Regions from separate parts of the Lysinibacillus sp. NPDC093197 genome, predicted to be linked through region 4. Evidence: riboswitches for the same ligand, from Rfam matches in the RefSeq annotation. Region 4 holds a riboswitch; each other region holds the start of a gene.

Region 1 (5,769 bases), 330 kb from region 4:
ATTTTTTGCTGAACTAACTTCGTTGTAGCCTTTGTGACAGTTGTTCCTTTCACCATGGCTAGTGCAGTTGCTGCCATTTCTAGAGATGATTTTTCTTGTACCGATACAGGCGCAGGTGCTATCGCAATACTACTTTTCAGACGTCCTGCATTTGGATCTGCAGCAAAGTCATGACTTGCAGTACCTGTTTCTTGGTTCATTGCCCACGGCTCATTTTCTTCTCTTAAACGCTGGTGTGGACGTAAAGGCTGTTTTTCTTCTCCAAGTGTATATTTGCGCTGATAGCCACGCGGTGTAATCATTTTATTGTCATAGAAAAATGTCGATGAATTTCCAATAATAACTGTAGTTAACATGCCGATATCATGCTCGAGCATCTCTGCTAAAGTCGTCATCGTTATTTCCTGACGATCACGGTAGGCACTTTTCACAAGTCCTACAGGTGTATCCGGTGATCGATATTCTAGTAAAATCCGTTGTGCTTCTACAATTTGACGTGTACGGCGACCACTTTTTGGGTTATATAACGCAATGACAAAATCGGCCATCGCCGCAGCTTCCACACGCTTTGCAATTAAATTCCAAGGTGTTAAATGATCGCTTAAACTAATCGTGCAAGAATCATGCATAATCGGTGCGCCTAGCAAACTTGCACACGAATTAATAGCAGAAATTCCTGGCACAATTTCGACTTCAACACCTGTTGCTTCCGTCCACCCAAGCTCAATTAGTACTTCATATACAAGTCCAGCCATCCCATATACGCCTGAGTCACCACTCGAAATAACAGAAACGATATTTCCAGCCTCCGCTTGACGTACCGCTTCTTGTGCTCGTGACACTTCTTCTGTCATACCAGTACTAACAATCGACTTCGCACTTACTAAATCTTGAATGAGCTCAACATACGTTTTATAACCGATAATAAATTCACTTTGTTGTAATGCCTCTACAGCACGTGTCGTAATATGCTTGAAATCTCCAGGTCCAAAGCCTACAACAAAAATCTTTCCTTTTTGCGCCATTTTTTACCCCTCTTTCACCTTGTCGATGCCTTTAATGGCTGTTGTTTGTGGGGTACGTTGCAACGTACCTTCTGTCAGTGTAAAAACATGCTCGCTGTGTAAAGAATCATGGTTTAAATCTTTTACAAGTGTTCTACCATGCTCAACTGTTGGTACACGATACCAATTTCCCTGTGGGTACGCGATCACAACACAAGCATCTTTACATCTGCCATTACAACGCGTTCTTGTCGTATGTATTTCCTTATCGAGTGCTAATTTCTCTATTTCGTCTCGTATTGCGAGCGTAATTTCCTCAGCTTCTTTTTTCATGCAACTACTACCATTACAAATAAAAAGATGGGTTTTCATGCCCTCTAAATTCCAAGTTGTCATTGCTTTTCTCCCCTCATTCTACTTTTAGGAAAAAGAAAAAACCTTTACTCGATATCGAAGAGTAAAGGTTTTATAGAAGCCAAAATAAAAACGAATATACACGTATCCGCTCTCGCTTCACTTCTCCCTCCGAAAAGTTTGCATATCATCAACTAAGCAGGTTTCCTGACTTAAGCTTCCTCTTACTTTCGCGCCTTCCCAAGTTTTCAGTGGCATTGCGATTTCATCAGCTATTACAGTAGCGGGGGCTGTATCGGATTTACACCGATTTCCCTATTATCTCGAAGTATATCGAGCACTTAATGATGGATTTATATTTAAATTTTAAAATGAAATGTTAATAAAACGAATATAAAACTGTTTCTATCATAGCCTATCATTTTTATACTTTTCAACATTTCTTTTTTATTTATTAGATTTTTAATAAAATTTCAACAAATATTTCATTAAAATTGATAGATTTTCTCTGACATTTATCTGAATTTTCTAGATTGTTATTTTATAAAAAATTTTTTACAAAAAAAAGGATAGCTTATGATTGGAAAAACATGTTACACTTCTTCGTGAAAACTCACAACTTCATCTTTTTTCGGTGCGAAGTGTATACATTTCGCTTAAAAGGGAAGCCGGTTCAAGTCCGGCGCGGTCCCGCCACTGTACTAGGGAATTTTATAGAAAATGTCACTGTCCATAGGACGGGAAGGCCTATAAAATGTTGAACTAAAGCCAGGAGACCTGCCGAGAAAATCGTGATCGTTTCAACCTACGAGGAGAGGTGTGCGGCTTGGCAAATGACAGTTCTATTTGCTTTTTCAGCTATGCACTTTTTCCGAAACGGAGAAGTGCTTTTTTTATTGCGCACGCTACATTCGAAAATTACTGTTGAGGAGGAAAGGTTTTGAAATTTTCTTTTTGGAAACTTAGTTATTTCTTAGTGGCTCTTTTACTAGTACCAAAACGAGCGTTTGCCATGCATATCATGGAAGGATTTTTGCCGATTGAATGGGCGATTTTTTGGTGGGTTATTTCGATTCCATTTATTATTTTAGGATTACGTTCTATTCGTAAAACAATTGACGAAAATCCTGAAACGAAAATGATATTAGGCTTATCAGGTGCATTCGCATTCGTCTTATCGGCACTGAAAATTCCATCAGTAACAGGAAGTTGCTCACATCCTACTGGTGTTGGCCTTGGTACAGTTCTTTTTGGACCATTAGCCATGAGTGTGATTGGAACAATCGTTTTATTATTCCAATCATTACTTTTAGCACATGGTGGTATTACCACTTTAGGTGCAAATGCTTTCTCTATGGCGATTGTAGGACCAATTATTGCGTATTATGTCTTTAAAGGTTCTCAAAAAATCGGTCTATCATTCTCTATTGCTGTCTTTTTTGCACGATGCTTGGGGACTTAGGTACATATGTTGTCACTTCAGTTCAATTAGCATTGGCTTTCCCTTCTGAAGTAGGAGGCTTTATGGCTTCATTCACAAAATTTGCAGGTATTTTTGCTTTAACACAAATCCCTCTAGCAATTAGTGAAGGAATTTTAACAGTTATCGTTATGAATTTCTTAAAAAAATACAATGTGAGCGAATTAAAGGCACTACGTGTTTTCTCAGCAAAGGAGGCACATTAGGATGAAGAAAAATTTACTGCTACTAGCTGTCGTTGTACTTTTAGCAATCATCCCTCTTTTCGTACAAAAAGGTGCAGAATTCGGTGGTGCAGACGGAGAAGCTGAAGCTGCAATCGGTGAAATTAATGCAGAATATGAACCATGGTTTGAAAGCTTATGGGAGCCACCAAGTGGTGAAATTGAAAGCTTATTATTCGTATTACAGGCTGCGATTGGTGCTGGCTTTATTGGCTATTTCGTAGGCTATATGCGCGGCAAGCATAAGGAAGGTTAAACGATGTTACTCATTGATAAGTATGCTTATATGAATAAACTAGCGTCCGTTCATCCGTTAGAAAAAATGACGTTTTCCTTGGGGTTACTGCTATTGTCGCTTATCGTGAGAGATGAACTTATTTCACTCATTACATTTATTGTAATGAGTGCTTTTATCATTTTAGGCGCAAAAATCCCTTTCCAATATTATGCGAAATTACTGCTGTTACCAGGATTTTTTCTGCTATCCAGTTTACTATCTATTTTGATTTCAATTGCACCAAATTCAAGTAACCTCCCAGCACATTTCTGGGCATTTTCTCTTAGTAATTGGACTTTTTTCATCGGAAATGAAAGCTTGATCACAGCACAGCAGCTATTGTTCTCTGTATTAGGCAGTATTAGCTGTTTATACTTTTTAATTTTAACGACATCGGTACAATCTATTTGTCACGTCTTACGTCAATGGCGTCTGCCTGCTTTATTTGTAGAATTAGTAGAGCTAACGTATCGATTTATTTTCATCTTTTTAAATAGCATGCAAAAAATTCATCTTGCTCAACAATCACGCCTTGGCTATCAATCACCTATGCAATGGTTACGGTCGATTTCCATGCTTATTGCAGCATTGTTTGCGGAAATGTTTCAACGTAGTCGTGAACTAAATAATGCGATGCAAGCACGTGGTGGCGAATCTATTTATTGGCAAGACAGTGTATGTTATAGCAAGAAAAACTGGTTTGGAATTGTTTTTATATTTTTATTCCTCGTAATATATGGAGGTTTTTTCTCATGACAGAGCTTTATTTTGATCTTAAACATTTATCATATGCTTATGCAGACGGTACCGAGGCACTTACAGATATTTCATTGCAAATTCCAAAGGGGAAAAAAATCGCCCTACTAGGTCATAATGGTGCTGGCAAATCAACACTATTTCAGCATCTAAATGGAATTTTAAAACCGACCGATGGCAACATTACGTTTTGCAACGAAGCGCTTAGCTATTCTAGAAAAGCATTATCCGCATTACGTCAGCAGGTCGGCATCGTATTCCAAGATGCTGACAATCAACTTTTTTCAGGTACAGTAAAGCAAGATATCGCTTTCGGGCCATTAAATCTTGGCTGGTCTCATGAAAAAATCGAGGAAAAAATCGCCTGGGCAGTAGCACAAACAGAGGTTGAGTCATTACTTGATAAGCCCATACATTTTTTAAGCGTCGGACAGAAAAAACGTGTTGCCATGGCAGGTGTGCTGGCAATGGAACCTTCTGTATTACTATTAGATGAACCGACTGCTGGACTAGACAATTATTATGCTGCACAACTTTTACATTACTTAGCTAAATTAGAAAATGGGGAACGAACTTTTTTATTGGCAACCCATGATATCGCTTTGGCTTATGAATGGGCGGATCAAATAATTGTTATGGAGGCTGGGAAAGTCATTTACAATGGGGATCCGGTCGAATTGTTCTATCAAGAGAAGTTACTTGAACTAGCCCATCTTGAACGACCATGGGTTTTTGAAATAACCCTCGCCTTACAAAACAAAAAGTTATTTGACGTTGGCTTGCCTATGCCTCGATCAAAAGAAGACTTACAAACACTTATCGAGCAGCTCTAAATTGTTTGGGTGCCAGGCACTCAAACAATTTTAAAACAATTGAAAAAAATTTATTGAGATATGAAACTTTTCTATTTTCCATCCGTTATAAATAGTGAAATGTCATATTTTACTGAAGGAGGAAAAACAATTGAAAAACTGGGTGATGAAATCAATCGCTGTCGTAGCATGTTCTGCACTAATGGTTCCTGCTGCTTCTGCCTTTGCTGAAGCACCACAGAACCCAGAATTGGTGACAAGTATGCTCGCTAGCAACAAAAGGCAAGCATTAAAGCAGTTCAACGATCAAACAGGAGGAAACGAATGGATTAGTGCCGATACTATTATCGTCAAACATTCGGGTCTTGCGAAGACCGTACATAGTAAAATTGGTTCAAAAGTAATTCGATCGATTCCTTCATTAGGTTACGAAGTAATCCAACTAAAAAAAGGCATAACATTAACAGAGGCTGTTTCGTATTATGCCAAGCAAAACGGAGTCAAAAGTGTATCTCCAAGCTACAAGTACCAATCCTTTAATAATGCAGTCGATCCAAAGAAAAAGGATATGTATCATATAAATCTACTGCAAATTGATAAGGCTTTATCATTAGCAGGAAATCATGAGGTCAAAGTAGCAGTTATCGATTCTGGTGTAGATTATAAACATCCAGATTTGAAGTCTCAAGTGCTTCCACCTTATAATGCAGCAACGCCTGCCAATACCTCATTTTCTGATCCACACGGGACGCATGTAGCAGGCATTATTGCAGCTACTAAAGATAATGGGCTTGGTGGACATGGTATTTATCCATCAGCAAAGATTCTGCCAATAGATGTCTTTAACGGCAAACAAACTGCA
Region 2 (5,769 bases), on a different contig from region 4:
TGAAGTCTTTATTTTATAATATTTATAAAAGTATCTTTCTTCTGCATAAAATCTTCACACTTACACGTTATCATTTTGAAATATAGGTGGTTAAGGCATGAAAAAACTTTCATTAAAGCTTGGAATAATCTTTTTTATTACATTGTTTTGTATAGAAACATTTATGATGTTTTTTTTACATGTTTCTTTGACTAACTCGCGTGTTGAAGAAGAATTAATAAACTTGCAGACAACTGGTAATTCACATCGAACGATATTAGAGCAAAATTTCGATGAGGAGACGTTATCACATATATTATTAATGGAATCAAGAGAAAATACAGACGTTGTCATCACAGATAATGTTGGAACAATTTTAGCTGCTTCATCTTCACACCCTGAAATACACGTTTATTTAAAGAAGCTCAAGGGTAGGGTGCCTTATAGTGGTCAGGTATTAGAGAAAAATTGGCAGGATGAAAAATATATTGCAACGATTAGTCCTATTCTTAAACAGCAAAAGACTGTTGGCTATGTGTTTATGTTTCAAAATACAGATTCCATCCATGCGTTAATGGAACGATTAAACAAACATTTTCTAATTGTCGGCCTCGTTTCAGCATTGGTGACGATCGCCGTCATTATTGTGTTATCTCGAAAATTAGCCCAACCATTAATGGCTATGAAGGAAGCGGCATTGAAAATGAATAAAGGAGATTTTACTGTCGCCCTTTCGACTAATGGCAAAGATGAATTAAGCGATCTTGCGAATGCCATACAACAGTTATCCGATGATTTAAATCATTTAAAAGAGGAAAGAAAGGAGTTTTTAGCAAGTATTGCGCATGAGCTAAGAACACCTATTACCTTTATAAAAGGCTATTCAGATATTCTTTACAAGCGAGATTTAACGGAGCAGGATCGCCAAAAATATTTAGGTATTATTATTGAAGAAATGAATCGGCTCTCAACGTTAATTAAAGACTTATTTGATTTAGCAAAAATGGATGAAAACGCATTTGTAATTAACAAAGAACGTCTTCAATTGGATGAATTAGTGGCAAGTATCGAAGTAAAGCTAAGACCTGCTTTTCAGGAAAAAGAGATACACTTGTTTGTTCAATGTGAAAAGGGATTAACATTAATGGCCGATTCAGTAAGGCTAGAGCAAATTATTTTGAATCTGTTAAATAATGCATTAACTTATTGTTCCTTAGGAGATTCTACTTTCTTTATAGTAAAAAGGCAAAATAACTTAATAAAAATCATTGTTAAAGATACTGGAAAGGGGATTCCGAAGAAGGAATTACCTTATATTTTTGAACGTTTTTATAGGGTTGAAAAATCTCGTGCACGTGCACATGGAGGTATGGGATTAGGTCTTGCTATTGTTAGAGAGCTTGTCCATGCACACGGAGGGGAAGTAACCGTTGTTAGTGAGGAAAACAAAGGGACTACTTTTGAATTATTATTTAAGGGGTAGGAACAAATGAAAACATTATTATTAATTGACGATGAACCAAGGATGCTGGAGTTACTAACGCTTTATTTAGAGCCTTCTTTTCATTGCATAGCGATGTCATCGGTTAGAGATGCTTTAGACTATTTAGAAGAAAATCATGTAGATTTAGTGCTGTTAGATATTATGATGCCAGATATGGATGGTTGGCAAGCTTGTCAGGAAATAAGGAAGTTTTGGGATGTACCTGTCATTATGCTAACAGCAAAAGCGGAACAGGCTGATATTATAAAAGGCTTAAATTTAGGAGCAGACGACTACATTTTAAAGCCTTTTGACGAGGAAGAGTTAGTAGCACGCATACATGCTGTATTAAGAAGAACAAAAACTGAAGAAACTTTCATTTTTTTTGAAGGGCTACGATTAAATAAAGAATCTATTGAATTGTCTTTTCAACAAGAAGCTATTCTTTTAACGCCGAAAGAATTTTCGATGTTAGCGCTGTTTCTTGAATATCAAAATAAAGTTTTCTCAAGAGAGCATTTAATTAATACAGTTTGGGGATATAACGGTACTATTGAAGACCGAACAATTGATTCGCATGTCCGCAATTTACGGGAAAAACTAAGGAAAAGTGGCTTTCCTGTTGATGATTACTTACAGACAGTGTGGGGAATCGGCTATAAATGGCATAAGCTTGCTGACAAAAAGTAATTACAAACACCCTCTGATGACAGAGGGTGTTTCGTTTTTATTTTGACGTTAGTTCACTATCTGTAACCCATTTATGATTTTTCATTTCTTCACCAGTAGTTGTTAATGGAAAATCAATCATATAAACGGTCGTTTGTACTGCGTCATCAATGCGAACAGTAGCATTTTCCATGCCTTTCATATGTGCAGCATCTGTTTTGACTTCAGTGCCTGGAGACAATGGGGCAACACCTGGATCTATTAATTCCTCATGTATTACCCATTTATGATTTTCTATTTTCTTTCCACCAGTAGTCGGTTCATAGGAGATAATATAGGCAGTTGTATCATATGCCCCAACAATCGTTGCTTCGGCGCCTGCCATCCCAGACATATGTCCTTCCTTAATAATAGCAGTACTGCCTACAGGGAATTTAGGGTTTTTAGCAGTTTTTAAAGTGGATGGAACTTCACCCGAGCTTGAATGATTCATCTCTTCTCCATGGCCTGTTTCTGCACTATGGTCCATTGCGTCACCATTAGCAGAGTCCGTCTTCGCTGCATCGTCAGAGCAAGCTGATAATATTAGTAAAGCCATTGCTGCTATAAAGCCTAGGAAAAAATTTCTTTTTAATACCATATGAATTTCCTCCTTACTATTTATTTGTCTTTAATGTAACAAGTAAATGTGCAGAAATTATGGATTAGGTTTTGTGCAAAATCCATTTGTATGAAGTTGAAAAGAGGAAAGATTGATTCCTAGATGAAAGAAGCTATAGACTACGATAATTATGTATGATAGAATCGTCATAATTTTAAAATTTCAGAAACTAATGGTGTGACGCTTGTTAACAAGTGCCACTTAAAAGGGAAGTCGGTGTAAGTCCGACGCTGTCCCGCAACTGTAACGAGGAGTTCTATGATGTAGTAGCCACTGTTTTTAGAATGGGAAGGCAATCATAGTAACGTTGAATCGAAGCCAGGAGACCTGCCAATTAGTTCATACCTGTAATGCCCACGAGGATGCAAGCAATTACGGACAATTGATGGATACTTCTCCAACTTTGTTTAACCTAGGGTATTTCTATGCATTCGTGCGTAGAATACCCTTTTTTATTGCTTCGTATTTATCAAGATTGATAAGGAGTTAATAAGCAAATGAATAAAAAATTTATGCTATTTTCATTGACCCTTCTTTTAGTACTGTTAGCTTCAATGACGGTTGCTATTATGATTGGCTCAGTGTCAATTACACCGCTACATGTATGGAAGGTTATTTTCTCGAAAATTCCTATTTTCTCAAATACGATAGTGCCTGATTGGAGCCGCTCACAAGAAATTATTATATGGCAAATACGTGTCCCACGTGTCATGCTTGCAGCCATTGTTGGAGCAGGTTTAGCTATTGCTGGAGCAGCTGTGCAAGCACTTGTCCGTAATTCTATTGCAGATCCATATATTTTAGGTATTTCTTCAGGTGCGACAGTTGGTGCCACGGCTGTCATCATTTTAGGCGCTTTTTCATTTTTAGGTATGTACGCCCTTTCAGTAGCTGCTTTTCTAGGCTCCTTTATAGCAATTGTGTTGGTATTTTTCTTGTCACGTGTAGGGGGACGTATTTCTATTTTCCGTTTGTTGCTAGCAGGAATGGCTGTATCGTTTATATTATCTGCTACTTCAAATTTTATGTTAATGATGTCTAAGGAAGAGGGCGGTATAAAAGCCGTTATGTATTGGATGCTTGGAAGTCTTGCGGGCGCAAAATGGAGTAATTTATTCATTCCAGCTATTATCTTTTTCATCGTTTTTGGTTTGTTATGGCTACATTATCGAAATTTAAATTTATTACTACTTGGGGAAGAAGCGGCGGTCACATTAGGTGTTAATCTTCAACAATTTCGAATTCAATTGATACTACTCGTATCATTACTAACAGGTGTGCTCGTTGCAGTAAGTGGCTCCATTGGGTTTGTTGGTTTAATAATTCCACATATCGTGCGATTAATAGTAGGGTCTAATTATAAATATGTTATCCCAATTAGCGCATTATTAGGAGGGATTTTCTTAGTTTGGGCAGATGCGATTGCCCGCGTGATAATAGCTCCAGAAGAAATGCCAATTGGAATCATTACTGCCTTTTGTGGCGGTCCATTTTTCATTTGGCTACTACGCCGTAACAATTATTCATTTGGTGAAGGAGATTAAAGGTATGACATTAGAGGCGAAGCATGTATCATTCTCCATTCATGATCAGCGCATATTAAAAGAAGTAAGCATTCAAATAAAGGAAAAGCAATTTGTCGGTTTAATTGGTCCTAATGGTAGTGGGAAGTCGACACTATTGAAAAATATGTATCGGTTATTAAAGCCAGAAAGTGGAACGGTATTATTGAATGAGGAAGATATTTTTCAGCAATCAAGTAGAGCGATTGCAAAAAATTTAGCCGTTGTTAGTCAGGAGACACCTGTTTTATTCGATTTTAAAGTGAAAGATTTAGTGAGCATGGGAAGAACGCCACATAAGAAGCTTTTTGAAATGGACGATAAGGAAGACTTTAAAATAGTGAAAGAGGCATTGTCTCAAACGGGTATTGCCCATTTAGAAACGCGCAGCTTTAGTTCCCTTTCTGGAGGAGAAAAAAAGAGAGTGATGGTTGCACGTGCACTAGCACAACAGGCGCAAGTGCTTATTTTAGATGAGCCTACTAATCATTTAGACATTCAGCATCAATTACAATTAATGGACTTAATTCAAACATTGCATTTGACTGTTGTCGCTGCCTTACATGATTTGAATATGGCTGCTATGTACTGTGATCAAATTTATGTTTTACAACAAGGTAGTATTGTTCATTACGGCACACCAGAAGAAGTGTTAACGCCTAAACTGCTTCGTGATGTTTTTGGAGTATACGCCGATATTCAAACACATCCACTGACAGGCAAACCGTATTTAACATATGTATCTGAACAATTCACAAAAACTACATAAGTGCCAGTCACTCAAACAATTCTGATACAATTTGCATAAAGCATTGCAAGTAGGGTATTTATAAATAACCAAGTAAAAATCCACGCACACTCCTGCGGCTTACAATGTGCCCGCCGGAAAGCGAAGTGGATTTTTGCGATATAGGAAGTCTGAAGCTTTTGTTAGGTGTATATGCGGAGCACCAGTCACACAAATAATTTACTGTGTAAGTATTGAATTTTATGGTTAACCAAGTAAAAATCCACGTAGACTCCTGCGGGAACGCACGTAACGTAAGACGCAACAAGCGGCGCGCAGCGACGGTTGCGGCTTACAATGTGCCCGCGGAAAGCGAAGTGGATTTTTGCGATATAGGAAGTCTGATGCTTTTGTTAGGTGTATATGCGGAGCACCAGTCACACAAATAATTTACTGTGTAAGTATTGAATTTTATGGTTAACCAAGTAAAAATCCACGCACACTCCTGCGGGAACGCACGTAACGTAAGACGCAACAAGCGGCGCGCAGCGACGGTTGCGGCTTACAATGTGCCCGCCGGAAAGCGAAGTGGATTTTTATGATATAGGAAGTCTGATGCTTTTGTTAGGGTCTATGCTAATGCCGGTCACCAAAACAAAGTCACCAAAACAATTCAGAAGATTTTTGC
Region 3 (5,769 bases), on a different contig from region 4:
AGAAATGATTGAATTAAGTGGTGTTTCAAAAGCTTCAGATGAACATAATCGTGGAGAAATCCCCCTTTATCGCCATTTGATTTTAGGGCTTGGAGAAAATATGTCACGCGATGAGCTTTATGATCGCATAAATCGCCGAGTAGATTTGATGATGGACAAAGGGCTGTTACAAGAAGTAAAAGGGTTATGGCAGCAAAATATTCGAGGTGTACAGTCAATACAAGCGATTGGCTATAAGGAATTGTATGATTACTTAGATGGTCGATGCACATTAGAAGAAGCAATTGAAAGTTTAAAACAAAATTCTCGTCGCTACGCGAAAAGACAACTTACTTATTTCCGTAATAAGATGGACATTCATTTTATTGAAAAAGACTAAAAACTTTAATAATTTCTAAAAATTACTAATTGATAAATTGGTATAACATGCTACTATAGGAATGAAGAGGTAGAAAGAGAGTAGGGGAGGCGCAATCTATGAAATCAATCAATTTGCAAGATACGTTTTTGAACCATCTACGTAAAAACAGTGTTTTTGTAACTGTGTTTCTGTTAAACGGGTTCCAGTTAAAAGGAACAGTGAAATCCTATGACAACTTTACAGTATTATTAGTTGATGCTGAAAGCAAACAGCATCTCATTTACAAACACGCAATTTCTACTTTCGTTCCAGCAAAGCAAGTCGAATTTTTAGAGACAGAAGAATAGAGTCATTTTAAGCAGCTAGTGCTACATCACTAGCTGTTTTTTTTCGTTCACGCTATAATGTAATAGGAAATTGATATATTGGAGGACTATAAAGATGAAATCAATGGATACAACGCAATTATTAGAACAACTAGATGCTAACGAAGACCTATACATTATTGATGTGCGAGAAGATGATGAGGTAGCACAAGGTGTCATTCCTGGTGCTAAGCATATAGCGCTTGGAACAATTCCAGAGCGTCTAGATGAGATAGATAGATCTAAGCCTTATATTATCGTATGTAAAGCTGGCGGACGCTCGGCAAATGCATGTGCTTATTTAGAAGCACAAGGCTTTGATGTAACAAATCTTGAAGGCGGCATGCTTGCCTATGATGGGGAATTAGAATTTAAATAATGTAAAGATGAAGGTATTTAACAAGTCAGTTGTTAAATACCTCATTTTTTTTGTTTATATTAAATGATGGCAATGCAAAAAGTGCTGTTACCAAAACTTTTAACAATATTGACACTCAAAAAACTTTGTCGTAAATTTAAAGTAATTACATAAAAGCATTAGGTGCCCACGTTGGGAGAATAGGGAATAAAGTGAAATGCTTTAGCGGTCCCACCACTGTAAAATGGAGTTTTATAGAGAATACCACTAGCGATGGCTGGGAAGGTTCTATAAAATGTTGAGATTGAGCCAGGAGACCTGCCTAATTGCTTCGGATGATATGGACGATGGAAAAGTCTGTAGTTTATTTGTTATGAAATAAACTACAGACTTTTCTATTTTTTTCATTCTTTTATGTAAAAGGCTAAAAAAAGGAGAGATGATGATGCAATTGCTACAACAAACGATTCAACAAATTCAACGTACTAACAACAAAATGATGGAAAATGCGAAGGAACGTATAGATTCTCTTAGCAAGCCACCAAGCAGTTTAGGGAAGCTGGAGTCGCTTGCTATACAACTAACTGGGATTACGGGAGAACTATATCCTAAACTCGATAACAAAGTGATCATCGTTTGTGCGGCAGATCACGGTGTTTGTGACGAAGGGGTAACATCGAATCCACAAAACGTAACATTTTTTCAAACATTGAATTTTCCTAAAGGGGTAACAGGTGTTTGTGCTATTGCTAAAATAACAAATGCAAAAATTGTAACGGTGGACGTCGGTGTCAAAGAGGATATTCCGCTTAATGCTGGTGTACTAATAAAAAAAATTAAATATGGTACGGATAATATGGCGAAAGGTCCGGCAATGACGAGGGAAGAAGCAGTCCAATCAATTGAAGTAGGCATAGAAATAGCTACATCAGAAATAGCAAAAGGGGCAAATGTTCTTGGTACTGGTGAAATGGGGATTGGCAATACAACACCTAGTGCAGCTATATTATCAGTACTTCATGCTTGTCACCCGCATGAAGTGACGGGATTCGGTGCAGGGCTAGGGTCAGGAGGAATTGAACATAAAGTAGCTGTTATTCAAAAGGCTATCGAAATAAACAAACCTAATCGTCATGATGCAATCGATATACTTGCAAAAGTTGGTGGGTTAGAAATAGGGGCTATGGCTGGAGTGATCCTTGCGGCTGCCGCAAATCGCAAACCAGTTGTCATTGATGGCTTTATTTCTACAGTAGCTGCACTAATTGCATATGAGCTTGAACCAAAAGTACAAGACTATATCATACCTTCTCATGCATCAGAAGAACCTGGGGCAAAAATAGCAGCCGAATTGCTAGGAGTAGAGCCGATGCTTCATATGAATATGCGATTGGGAGAGGGCTCTGGTGCAGCATTAGCGTTTCCAATTCTAGACGCAGCTTGTTCGATGATGAGCAATATGGCTACATTAGCAGAGTCTATGGCGCTAATAGATAAATAATAATTGACGAGGAATAAGGTTTGTTCTTAGAGCGAAGGAAATAGTATATACAATCTAGTTGATGGTAGCGAAGGCGAGTGACTCCTGCGGGAACCCACGCAGCCTAAGACGCAACAATTCGCGCGACAGCGACGGTTGCGACCCCGCGGAAAGCACCCGTCGTAGCGGGCATCAACGGTAAAGCAGAAAGAGTTCGACTAATGTGATGGCATTTTTACGCTATGTAAAATGAATGAAACTATAGCTGTTCATTCTTTGGTAGTAAATAAAAAATTAGAAGAGAACACGAGTTGATGGTAGCGAAGGCGAGTGACTCCTGCGGGAACAGCACAAAACGAAAGACGCAACAGGCGGCGCGACAGCGACGGTTGCGGCTTACGTTGTGCCCGCGGAAAGCACTCGCCGTAGCGGACATCAACGGTAAAGCCTCTATTAAGCTCGGTTCAACTTCCGTAACGGCAAACGCCATTTCTTCATATATGAAAGAACTCGTAAAACTGTAATGACACCGAATAATACATATAAGAAAATATCGCCTGGTAGTAATTCCAGTCCAATAAGAAGACCTGCAAGTGCTGCCCATACACCGTAAATTTCATCGCGTAACACGAGTGGCTTCCGTCCAGCCAATAAATCCCGAACAATACCACCGCCTGAACCAGTTAAAACAGCAGCAACAATGACTGCACTAATTGGCATATTGAGTTTGACAGCGTACAATGCACCTTGTATAGCAAAAGCCGATAAACCAATAGCATCGGTGAAATTGCCCCAACGATGCCAATGCTGTATTAGATGATGCGGAAAAATAAAAAATATAGTAATTGCAGCAATCGCAATTTGGAACATCATATCTTGCCCCCACAATGTTGTGACAGGTAGACCAATCAGTAAATTACGAATGGCACCTCCACCGAATGCAGTTACAATGCCAAGTATATATACACCGAATAAATCGTATTCTTCTTCCATTGCAATTATTGCCCCGGAAATAGCGAAGGCAATTGTCCCGATGATGCTAAAAACTTCCCAAGCCATCACTTTCCCCCCTTATACGAGAATAATTTGTAGTAAGTCCGCCCCTTAGCTTAGCGCATTTAACAGCTAGACACAATAGCAATTTTTGCAGGGTTGCAAACAAATTGATAAGATAGGAAAGAACAATTTGAAACGGAGACGAAAACAATGACTTTTACAACCCATTTAACAACAGAAACGTTAACATTAGCGGAAAAAATAGAAGAAAAGGTGCGCCCTTATCACACGAAGGTAGAGAATATGGCGTTCATCAATCAGCAAAAGGTACTTTCCGCATTCAGAGCGCATCAAGTAAGCGATTTTCATTTACATCCGTCAAATGGCTATGGCTATGATGACGAGGGACGTGACAATCTTGAGCGTGTATATGCACAAGTTTTTGGAGCAGAGGCGGCGATTGTCCGTCCGCAAATCATATCTGGTACACATGCGATTACGCTTAGTCTATTCGGTGTGCTACGACCAGGTGATGAATTGCTTTATATTTCAGGTCAACCATATGACACGCTACAATCGATTGTCGATGGTGGTGACAAAGATACGGGCTCGCTGAAGGATTATAAAATTGGTTATCGCCATGTAGATTTGATTGACAACAAAGAAATTGATTGGACTGCAGTTGCTGCAGCTATTACACCAAACACGAAAATGATAGCTATTCAACGTTCAAAAGGCTATGCAACTCGTCCTTCCTTTACCATCTCACAAATTGCAAAAATGTGTGAAAAAGTTAGAGAATTGGCTCCAAATGCCGTTATTTTTGTTGATAACTGCTATGGTGAGTTTGTGGAGGCACAGGAACCTACAGAAGTAGGTGCTGATTTAATGGCAGGTTCTCTTATTAAAAATCCGGGTGGTGGCTTAGCAAAAATAGGTGGTTATATTGCAGGACGAGCTGATTTAGTAGAAAAATGTGCTTATCGTATGACCTCACCAGGTATTGGGGCAGAAGCAGGTGCAACATTAAACACACTTGGTGATTTCTATCAAGGCTTTTTCCTTGCACCGCATGTTGTTAGTCAAGCATTAAAGGGTGCCATTTTCACAGCAGCAATGCTGGAGGAAATAGGGATGAATACTTTCCCTAGTTATCATGCGGAACGTACAGACTTAATTCAATCGGTATCATTTAAAACAGCAGAACAAATGATTGCTTTCTGTCGAGAAATTCAAGCAAATTCTCCAATTAATGCGCACTACGCTCCAGAGCCTGCTTACATGCCTGGCTATGAAGACGATGTCATTATGGCAGCGGGGACATTTATTCAAGGCTCAAGCATTGAACTTACAGCGGATGGTCCAATTCGTCCGCCGTATACAGCATTTATTCAAGGTGGATTGACATATGAGCACGTGAAATTTGCCATTTGTAGCGCTGTCCAAAGCATACGGAAATAGGCAATTTATAGCTGTTAGACAAGCCCTATCACAGTTTTGTGATGGGGCTTGTCTCGTAATGGTAATAGTGGGAGTTTGACACTTCAGTACGAATGGAAAATACGTTGCGTATAGAACTTCTAAGTGGAGGAAATTAGTAAAAAGGAGCGAATGGAACTGAAATCTACTGTTTCTTACAATTTATTAACAAGAAAAAGACTGTAATCTGTATAGTTTTTAACAATTTTTTATCAATTCTAAAAAAAATTAAAAAACCATGTTAGGAAACCTTACATCTTTGTTGACAGTGAAAATTTTTCGTTATATGATAAGCGGGTATTGGGGGGACTTAAATGAGTCGTGAAATTAGACGAACGATGCCGTTATTATCTATGAGTATCGTGATGCAATTGACCGAGCTTTCGGCACGCCAAATTCGTTATTATGAAGAACACCATTTAATTGAGCCACACCGAACAGAAGGTAATCGTCGAATGTTTTCATTAAATGACGTCGATACGCTTCTTGAAATAAAAGATTACTTGGAGCAGGGTATGAATATGGCGAAAATTAAAAAATTATTTGCTAAAAAATTAGATCCTGTTGCAGCTGAAGAACCTGATTTAACTGACACAGAATTACGTCAAATTATGCGCGAAGAAATGCGTCAAGCACAGCGCATGCAAAAGTCATCTATCCGACGTGGGGATTTATCCCGATTCTATTAGATAAATGCAAGTATTTTTCAATTGGTCGGTTTTTATTTAAT
Region 4 (5,769 bases):
CGTCTTTTTATGTAATCGAAACATTTGTTTTGAAAATATGTACGAAAAGAGGTGCACGTATGACGAAAATTCATGTTTGTACAACACAGGAAAAGCAATATGGAGATATGAAGATTTGTAAACTGCCGCGCATTGAAGTTGCCAAGCAGCCAAAAACGAGAATGGTCATTGAAGCACTTGTTGATCAGTTTTTAGCAACAGGACTTATTCGGAACGAACGTTTATTTAATCAAATTTTCTATAACAAAGGCATCATTTGGATTCAAAATGAGGTATATGAAGGGTGCCTTTTTGCTAAAGCAAGTGTAGCGGATGAGCTGAAAACAAAAAAGAATGCCTTTATGATGTACATGCCAACAAATCCAATCGTATATGAGGTAAATGGTGAGCCGTATCATTTAATAACACGTATTGATTCGATTCGAGCTAAACCAAATTTAGATAGGCTTGATTTAGAGCCAAAGCCCATCTTAAGTGCTGCAAGAGTCAATGATTTACTATGCTCGATGGTTATGCGTTTCTATCACACCTATTTAGAAGAGTTGTCGTTAGTCGTTCATACAAATCAAGATAGTAATAAAATAGTACATTTAATAAAGTATGTAGAGTGTGAATACGCTCAATTTCTTCAAAGTGTGAAAGAATTAAATGACTATCATTTAAATTGGCATCCAAGAGGCAATGGTCATCAATTATTGCTTCAATTAATTGAGCAATTACAAATTTTAAAGAGTAAACCAGGTTCGGTTCTTGTTGATTTTTCGAATAGTAATGGTTACGTAATTGTGGAATCAGCGAATAACTTTGTTGCGAAAGCGAAAAAAGCTTTATAAGATTAATATAAAAGGCATCGAGATGTTTTCGATGCCTTCTGTCATTTTTTATGGATAACTTTTGAAATCGCCATAAAAACTAGCTGAATCGCCGATAAAAGTCGCTGAATCGCCGATAAAACCATTCAAATCGGCAATAAAACTTGCTAAATAACCGATAAATCATCCCCCAATCGCTGTTATGCTTTGGAAAATGCGGTTTCTCGGATAATTACAAGCAATGCATGGCTTCTTTTGCCTCATACCAAGGAACTGAATAGCCCTTTCCTTTCGCACAAAAAATACTTGATGATGTATAGTCGGGATCTGCCTGTTTATTGTAATTGATTTGCGCAATTATTTCTTCACTATTATGGCATTTATCATAGCCATCAAATTGTAACGATATTGACCCTTTGCCGTTTGTATAAGCAGCGAAAGTAGTACTATAATGCATAAATGTTGCAACAGGAACACGTCCTGTTAATGTTACTTGTTCCTCTGTTAATAGAGGGTCATCAAAAGTCCCATCTGCTTGCTGGATATCGTTCATCATACGACCGATAAAATCATTCGATGCTTTCAATTTAAAGCGATAATATGGTTCAAGCAATATATTTTCGGCTTGCTCCAGCCCTTGTCGAAGTGCACGGAAAGTTGCTTCGCGAAAATCGCCACCCTCTGTATGCTTGATATGAGCACGTCCCGTCAAAAGGGTGAAGCATACATCTGTCACTGGGGAGCCTGTTAAAACACCGTGATGCTCTCGTTCAAATAGATGTTTTTCAATTAGTCGTTGGTTTCCAACTGATAAATCATCAGCATGACAAGCGTTAACAAAAGTGTTACCAGTTCCACGAATATTAGGCTCCATTAACAGGTGTACCTCAGCATAATGCTTTAAAGGCTCGAAATGACCGTATCCTGTTACAGTTGTTACGATTGATTCCATATATAAGATTTTTGGCTCACCAAAAGTAACAGAAAGTGAAAAGCGATTTTTTAACACTTCAGCAAGTACTTCAAGTTGAATAACACCCATAATATGTACATGGATTTCTTGGAATTTCTCATGCCAAACGACTCGTAACGATGGTTCCTCCGCTTCAAGTAAACGGAATACTTGTAAAACTTCTTTTATATGCTGTTGTCCATCATACTGTACTTTAGCTTGTAACGTAGGCACAAGCTCATATGGCTGAGGAGGTATTGTATTACCTAAAATATCACCGACTTTTGCTAGACTAAGCCCTTTAACCGCGAAAATTTCTCCTGCTTGCACTTCTTGTGTTGTGTCAAAATGGCTGCCATTATATAAACGAATTTCAGTTATTTTTTCAGTCACATCACCAAATGTAAAGTCTTGGCGTGTATGTAAAGTTCCTTGCAATGCTTTGATAAACGTTAACCGTTGAGTTCCATCATGGCGAATTTTAAATACCTCTCCTTGAAACGGTGCTTGATGGTCGAATCGAGTCTCCGTAAGTAGAGGGAGCTGTGATAAAAATTCTTTTATTCCAATATCCTTTAATGCCGCACCAGTAAAGCAAGGAAATGCTTGCTCTTGTTTAATCAACTTTTGCAACTGTAATAGGCATGTTTGTGCATCGAGATTTTCTGTCAAATAGGCATCGAGTAGTTGTTCATCACGTTCAGCTAGCCATTCAGCAATGTGGCTCTGGACATAATCTGTACGCAATGGGTCTTCTATTAAAAGTACGTCCTTCGAACATTCCTTTCGAAGCTGCTTCATAACGGCATCTACATCAGCGCCTTCACGATCTATCTTATTAATAAAGAAGAAGGTTGGTACGTTGTATTGCCTTAGCAATTGCCACACGGTTTCAGTATGTCCTTGTACACCCTCTACTGCGCTTACGATAATAATGGCGTAATCCATTACACGAATTGCGCGTTCCATCTCTGGTGAAAAGTCGACATGCCCAGGAGTATCAATTAGTGTGTATGTATCATCCCCAATTTGCATCCGTCCTTGTTCAGCAAAAATGGTAATACCACGAGCTTGTTCGATAGTATGATTATCTAAAAAAGTATCTTGGTGATCGACTCTTCCACGCGTTTGAATACTGTTCGTATGGAATAGTAGTTGTTCACAAAAGGTTGTCTTTCCTGCATCGACATGTGCGAGCACACCAATCGTTTTATACATAAAAAATCCTCATTTCTATTTTTCCTATATTCCTATTGTAACAGATAGTGCTTAAAAACATTTCGAGTAGAATAGTTCTCGTTTATGTTTGAATAGTAGTCAATTATTCATAATTATTAGTTATGGATTTTTTTGTGTGATTGAAAACAAAAATTACTTCTGCTAGGCTATTTTTATAACTTAATACTTCTATATATTGGTGCAAATGGTTTCTATCATTTGCTTAAAAGGGAAATCGGTGTAAATCCGATGCTGTCCCGCAACTGTAAATGGGGAGTTTATACAACACAGTCACTGTAGTTTAACTATGGGAAGACGTATAAACGTTGAACCTAAGCCAGGATACCTGCCAATATATATTATTTTACTTAACACCACGAGGATGGGAATAGTGATTGGTTGAATAACCATTGTTTTTTCACTATGCCGCCCTCTTGGAAACAAGAGGGTTTTTTGTGTCCATTTTGATGTGCAGTAGTTTAAGCAGGAACCGTAGCAAACAGCAATTCATGCTTTTACCAGGAAATGAAGCGTCAAGAAGTGCTCGTAATCAATAGCAAAGAAGTCATTGATTTCTTACTATAAAGATGAAAAATTACAAACTAAAGGAGAAACAAACATGAACAAATGGAAAGGCATGTGGCTAGTTCTTGCAATGGCATTATTGAGCATTTTAGGCGCTTGTAGTGCAAAAGATGATTCAGAATCAGCTGCACAAAGTGAAAACATTGAACCAGCACAAGCAGAGGCAAAAGAAGTAACAATTGATAATAACGATACGACACAAGTTTATACAGAAGCTCCTAAAAAGGCGATTAGCTTAAATCAGCACGTTACAGAAATAATGCTAGCATTAGGTTTAGAAGATTCAATGGTTGGTACTGCTTATTTAGATGATAAAATTTATGAACCTTTACAAGCAGCTTACGATAAAGTACCAGTGATAGCGGAGCAGTATCCGACAAAAGAACAAGTAATTGATAGTGAAGCGGATTTTTTATACGCTGGGTGGAAAAGTGGCTTTAGCGAAAAGGGTGTTGGTACACCAGAAGAGTTAGAAGCACTTGGTATTCACACCTATTTACATACTTCTTCAAGTATTACAAAACCAACGTTAGAGGATATATTTACGGATATCCGTAATATTGCAAAAATATTCCGTGTTGAAGACCGCGGAGAGGCATTAATTGAACAGATGACAAAGGATGTTGATGCTGTTCGCGCAAAGTTACCACAAGGTGAAAAAGAATTACGTGTTCTAGTTTTCGATAGTGGGGACAAGGAAGTCTTTACAGCGGCACAAAACTTTATGGATGAACTTGTCACAGTTGCTGGCGGTAAAAACATTTTTGGCGATGTTGAATCGGGCTGGACAACGGTATCAAAAGAAGAAACAGTTGAACGTAACCCTGAAGTCATTGTCGTAATTGATTATGGTTCCCAAACAGCAGAAGACAAAATTAAATTCCTAAAAAGTGATCCGGCATTAAAAGAAACAGATGCTGTGAAAAATGAACGCTTTGTCATTTTACCACTTTCAGCAGCTTCAGAAGGGGTTCGTGCTGCAGAGGCTATTGAAATTTTAGCAAAAGGTTTTTATCCTGAAAACTTTTAAATAACAATCGAAAGAGCTAGCTACTTGCTAGCTCTTTTTCATAAGGAGAACAAACAATGAATGCCTTTCGTTCAAATACACCAGATCGAACATTTGAAAAACTAAATACAAATGGAAATTTTACACGCCTTGCAGTAAGTCAAGGTATTATCAATAAGCATTATACACCAGCTCAATTTCAAAAAATTGCTGAGGTTGTAGGTGATAGCGGCGCAATTAAATACTCGGCTTCCTATAGTATCCTTTTGTCCGTCCCAACTATAAACGTGAATGAAATTATCAATGAGCTTCAAGAAGCAGGCTTATATATTGCAAAGCAAGGTCCTATCGTTGCGATAAAAGCATGTGATTTTTGTGATGGGGACAAAATGGAGGCTGCCGAAATAACCGAACACCTATACGAAGCATTACATGAAGAAACTGTGCCTTCTAGACTACGGTTAAATATTAATGGCTGTGCATCGGCTTGCTATAATGCTGTATATGATGATATTGGGCTTGTTTATCAAAAGGATAGCTTCGATGTTTACTTAGGTGCCGTGCCGATGGGGGCCAATGCAAAGGCGGGTACACTATTTGCTAAAAGAGTTTCAGTACAAAAAATAGAAAGCTTTCTACAACAAATTATCAGGCATTATCAGAAACACGCTCGCCCAAATGAACCTTTCCATAAATTTTATCGTAGAACAAATAGCGCTGAATTTTGGCAAGCATTAAAGAAAGAGTGATTCTCCTTCATTGATTTCTGCCTTTGGAGTCGTGTCGTTTTAAACAACTGATAAAAGGAAAGAGCTGGCTAGAGCTAGCTCTTTTTTAATGGAAACAATAGATGACTAGGTAGGGGTATAGATGTTAAAAATAATGTCTTTAAAGAAGTAGTTTTAGCCTGATACGCTAGGTAAAGTTGGGTTAAAATATTAAAAATTAGGGAATGATAAGGACGAAAATCTAAATGTAGGGGGGATGGAATGACCATCATAAACAATCATAAAAATACACTAGTTTATGTAAGCCGGAATTTATTGTCAGGGTTTCTATTTGGGATAGGCCTAGTAGCTTTTATAGATGAGACTATTTTTCATCAATTATTTCGCTGGCATCATTTTTATGATAAGTCTACAACGGATATTGGTTTAATTTCTGATGGTATATTCCATGCAATTAGTTGGTTT

The links. A riboswitch is a leader RNA that binds a small molecule or an ion and turns the genes downstream of it on or off. The one in region 4 is predicted to bind cobalamin.
Region 1: another riboswitch for cobalamin. It lies ahead of ACIP9G_RS03510 (energy-coupling factor ABC transporter permease); the one in region 4 lies ahead of ACIP9G_RS01715 (ABC transporter substrate-binding protein).
Region 2: another riboswitch for cobalamin. It lies ahead of ACIP9G_RS22010 (FecCD family ABC transporter permease); the one in region 4 lies ahead of ACIP9G_RS01715 (ABC transporter substrate-binding protein).
Region 3: another riboswitch for cobalamin. It lies ahead of cobT (nicotinate-nucleotide--dimethylbenzimidazole phosphoribosyltransferase); the one in region 4 lies ahead of ACIP9G_RS01715 (ABC transporter substrate-binding protein).

The regions. Positions count from the first base shown of each region.
Region 1 covers NZ_JBIVOH010000001.1:680,864-686,632, forward strand. The annotation lists gene cobJ (precorrin-3B C(17)-methyltransferase) at 1-1,025, opposite strand, end outside; gene ACIP9G_RS03505 ((2Fe-2S) ferredoxin domain-containing protein) at 1,029-1,400, opposite strand; cobalamin riboswitch at 1,539-1,718, opposite strand; cobalamin riboswitch at 1,974-2,157, shown strand; partial or broken gene ACIP9G_RS03510 (energy-coupling factor ABC transporter permease) at 2,380-3,044, shown strand; gene ACIP9G_RS03515 (energy-coupling factor ABC transporter substrate-binding protein) at 3,046-3,318, shown strand; gene cbiQ (cobalt ECF transporter T component CbiQ) at 3,322-4,095, shown strand; gene ACIP9G_RS03525 (energy-coupling factor ABC transporter ATP-binding protein) at 4,092-4,928, shown strand; gene ACIP9G_RS03530 (S8 family peptidase) at 5,059-5,769, shown strand, end outside.
Region 2 covers NZ_JBIVOH010000013.1:41,575-47,343, forward strand. The annotation lists gene ACIP9G_RS21995 (sensor histidine kinase) at 98-1,462, shown strand; gene ACIP9G_RS22000 (response regulator transcription factor) at 1,469-2,152, shown strand; gene ACIP9G_RS22005 (YdhK family protein) at 2,190-2,771, opposite strand; cobalamin riboswitch at 2,949-3,141, shown strand; gene ACIP9G_RS22010 (FecCD family ABC transporter permease) at 3,290-4,336, shown strand; gene ACIP9G_RS22015 (heme ABC transporter ATP-binding protein) at 4,341-5,123, shown strand.
Region 3 covers NZ_JBIVOH010000005.1:36,785-42,553, reverse strand. The annotation lists gene miaA (tRNA (adenosine(37)-N6)-dimethylallyltransferase MiaA) at 1-379, shown strand, start outside; gene hfq (RNA chaperone Hfq) at 478-708, shown strand; gene ACIP9G_RS14255 (rhodanese-like domain-containing protein) at 803-1,105, shown strand; cobalamin riboswitch at 1,249-1,424, shown strand; gene cobT (nicotinate-nucleotide--dimethylbenzimidazole phosphoribosyltransferase) at 1,530-2,585, shown strand; gene ACIP9G_RS14245 (trimeric intracellular cation channel family protein) at 3,018-3,623, opposite strand; gene ACIP9G_RS14240 (methionine gamma-lyase family protein) at 3,771-5,021, shown strand; gene ACIP9G_RS14235 (MerR family transcriptional regulator) at 5,354-5,728, shown strand.
Region 4 covers NZ_JBIVOH010000001.1:347,087-352,855, reverse strand. The annotation lists gene ACIP9G_RS01725 (hypothetical protein) at 60-833, shown strand; gene ACIP9G_RS01720 (GTP-binding protein) at 1,045-2,982, opposite strand; cobalamin riboswitch at 3,163-3,350, shown strand; gene ACIP9G_RS01715 (ABC transporter substrate-binding protein) at 3,602-4,597, shown strand; gene ACIP9G_RS01710 (precorrin-3B methylase) at 4,654-5,325, shown strand; gene ACIP9G_RS01705 (DUF2243 domain-containing protein) at 5,566-5,769, shown strand, end outside.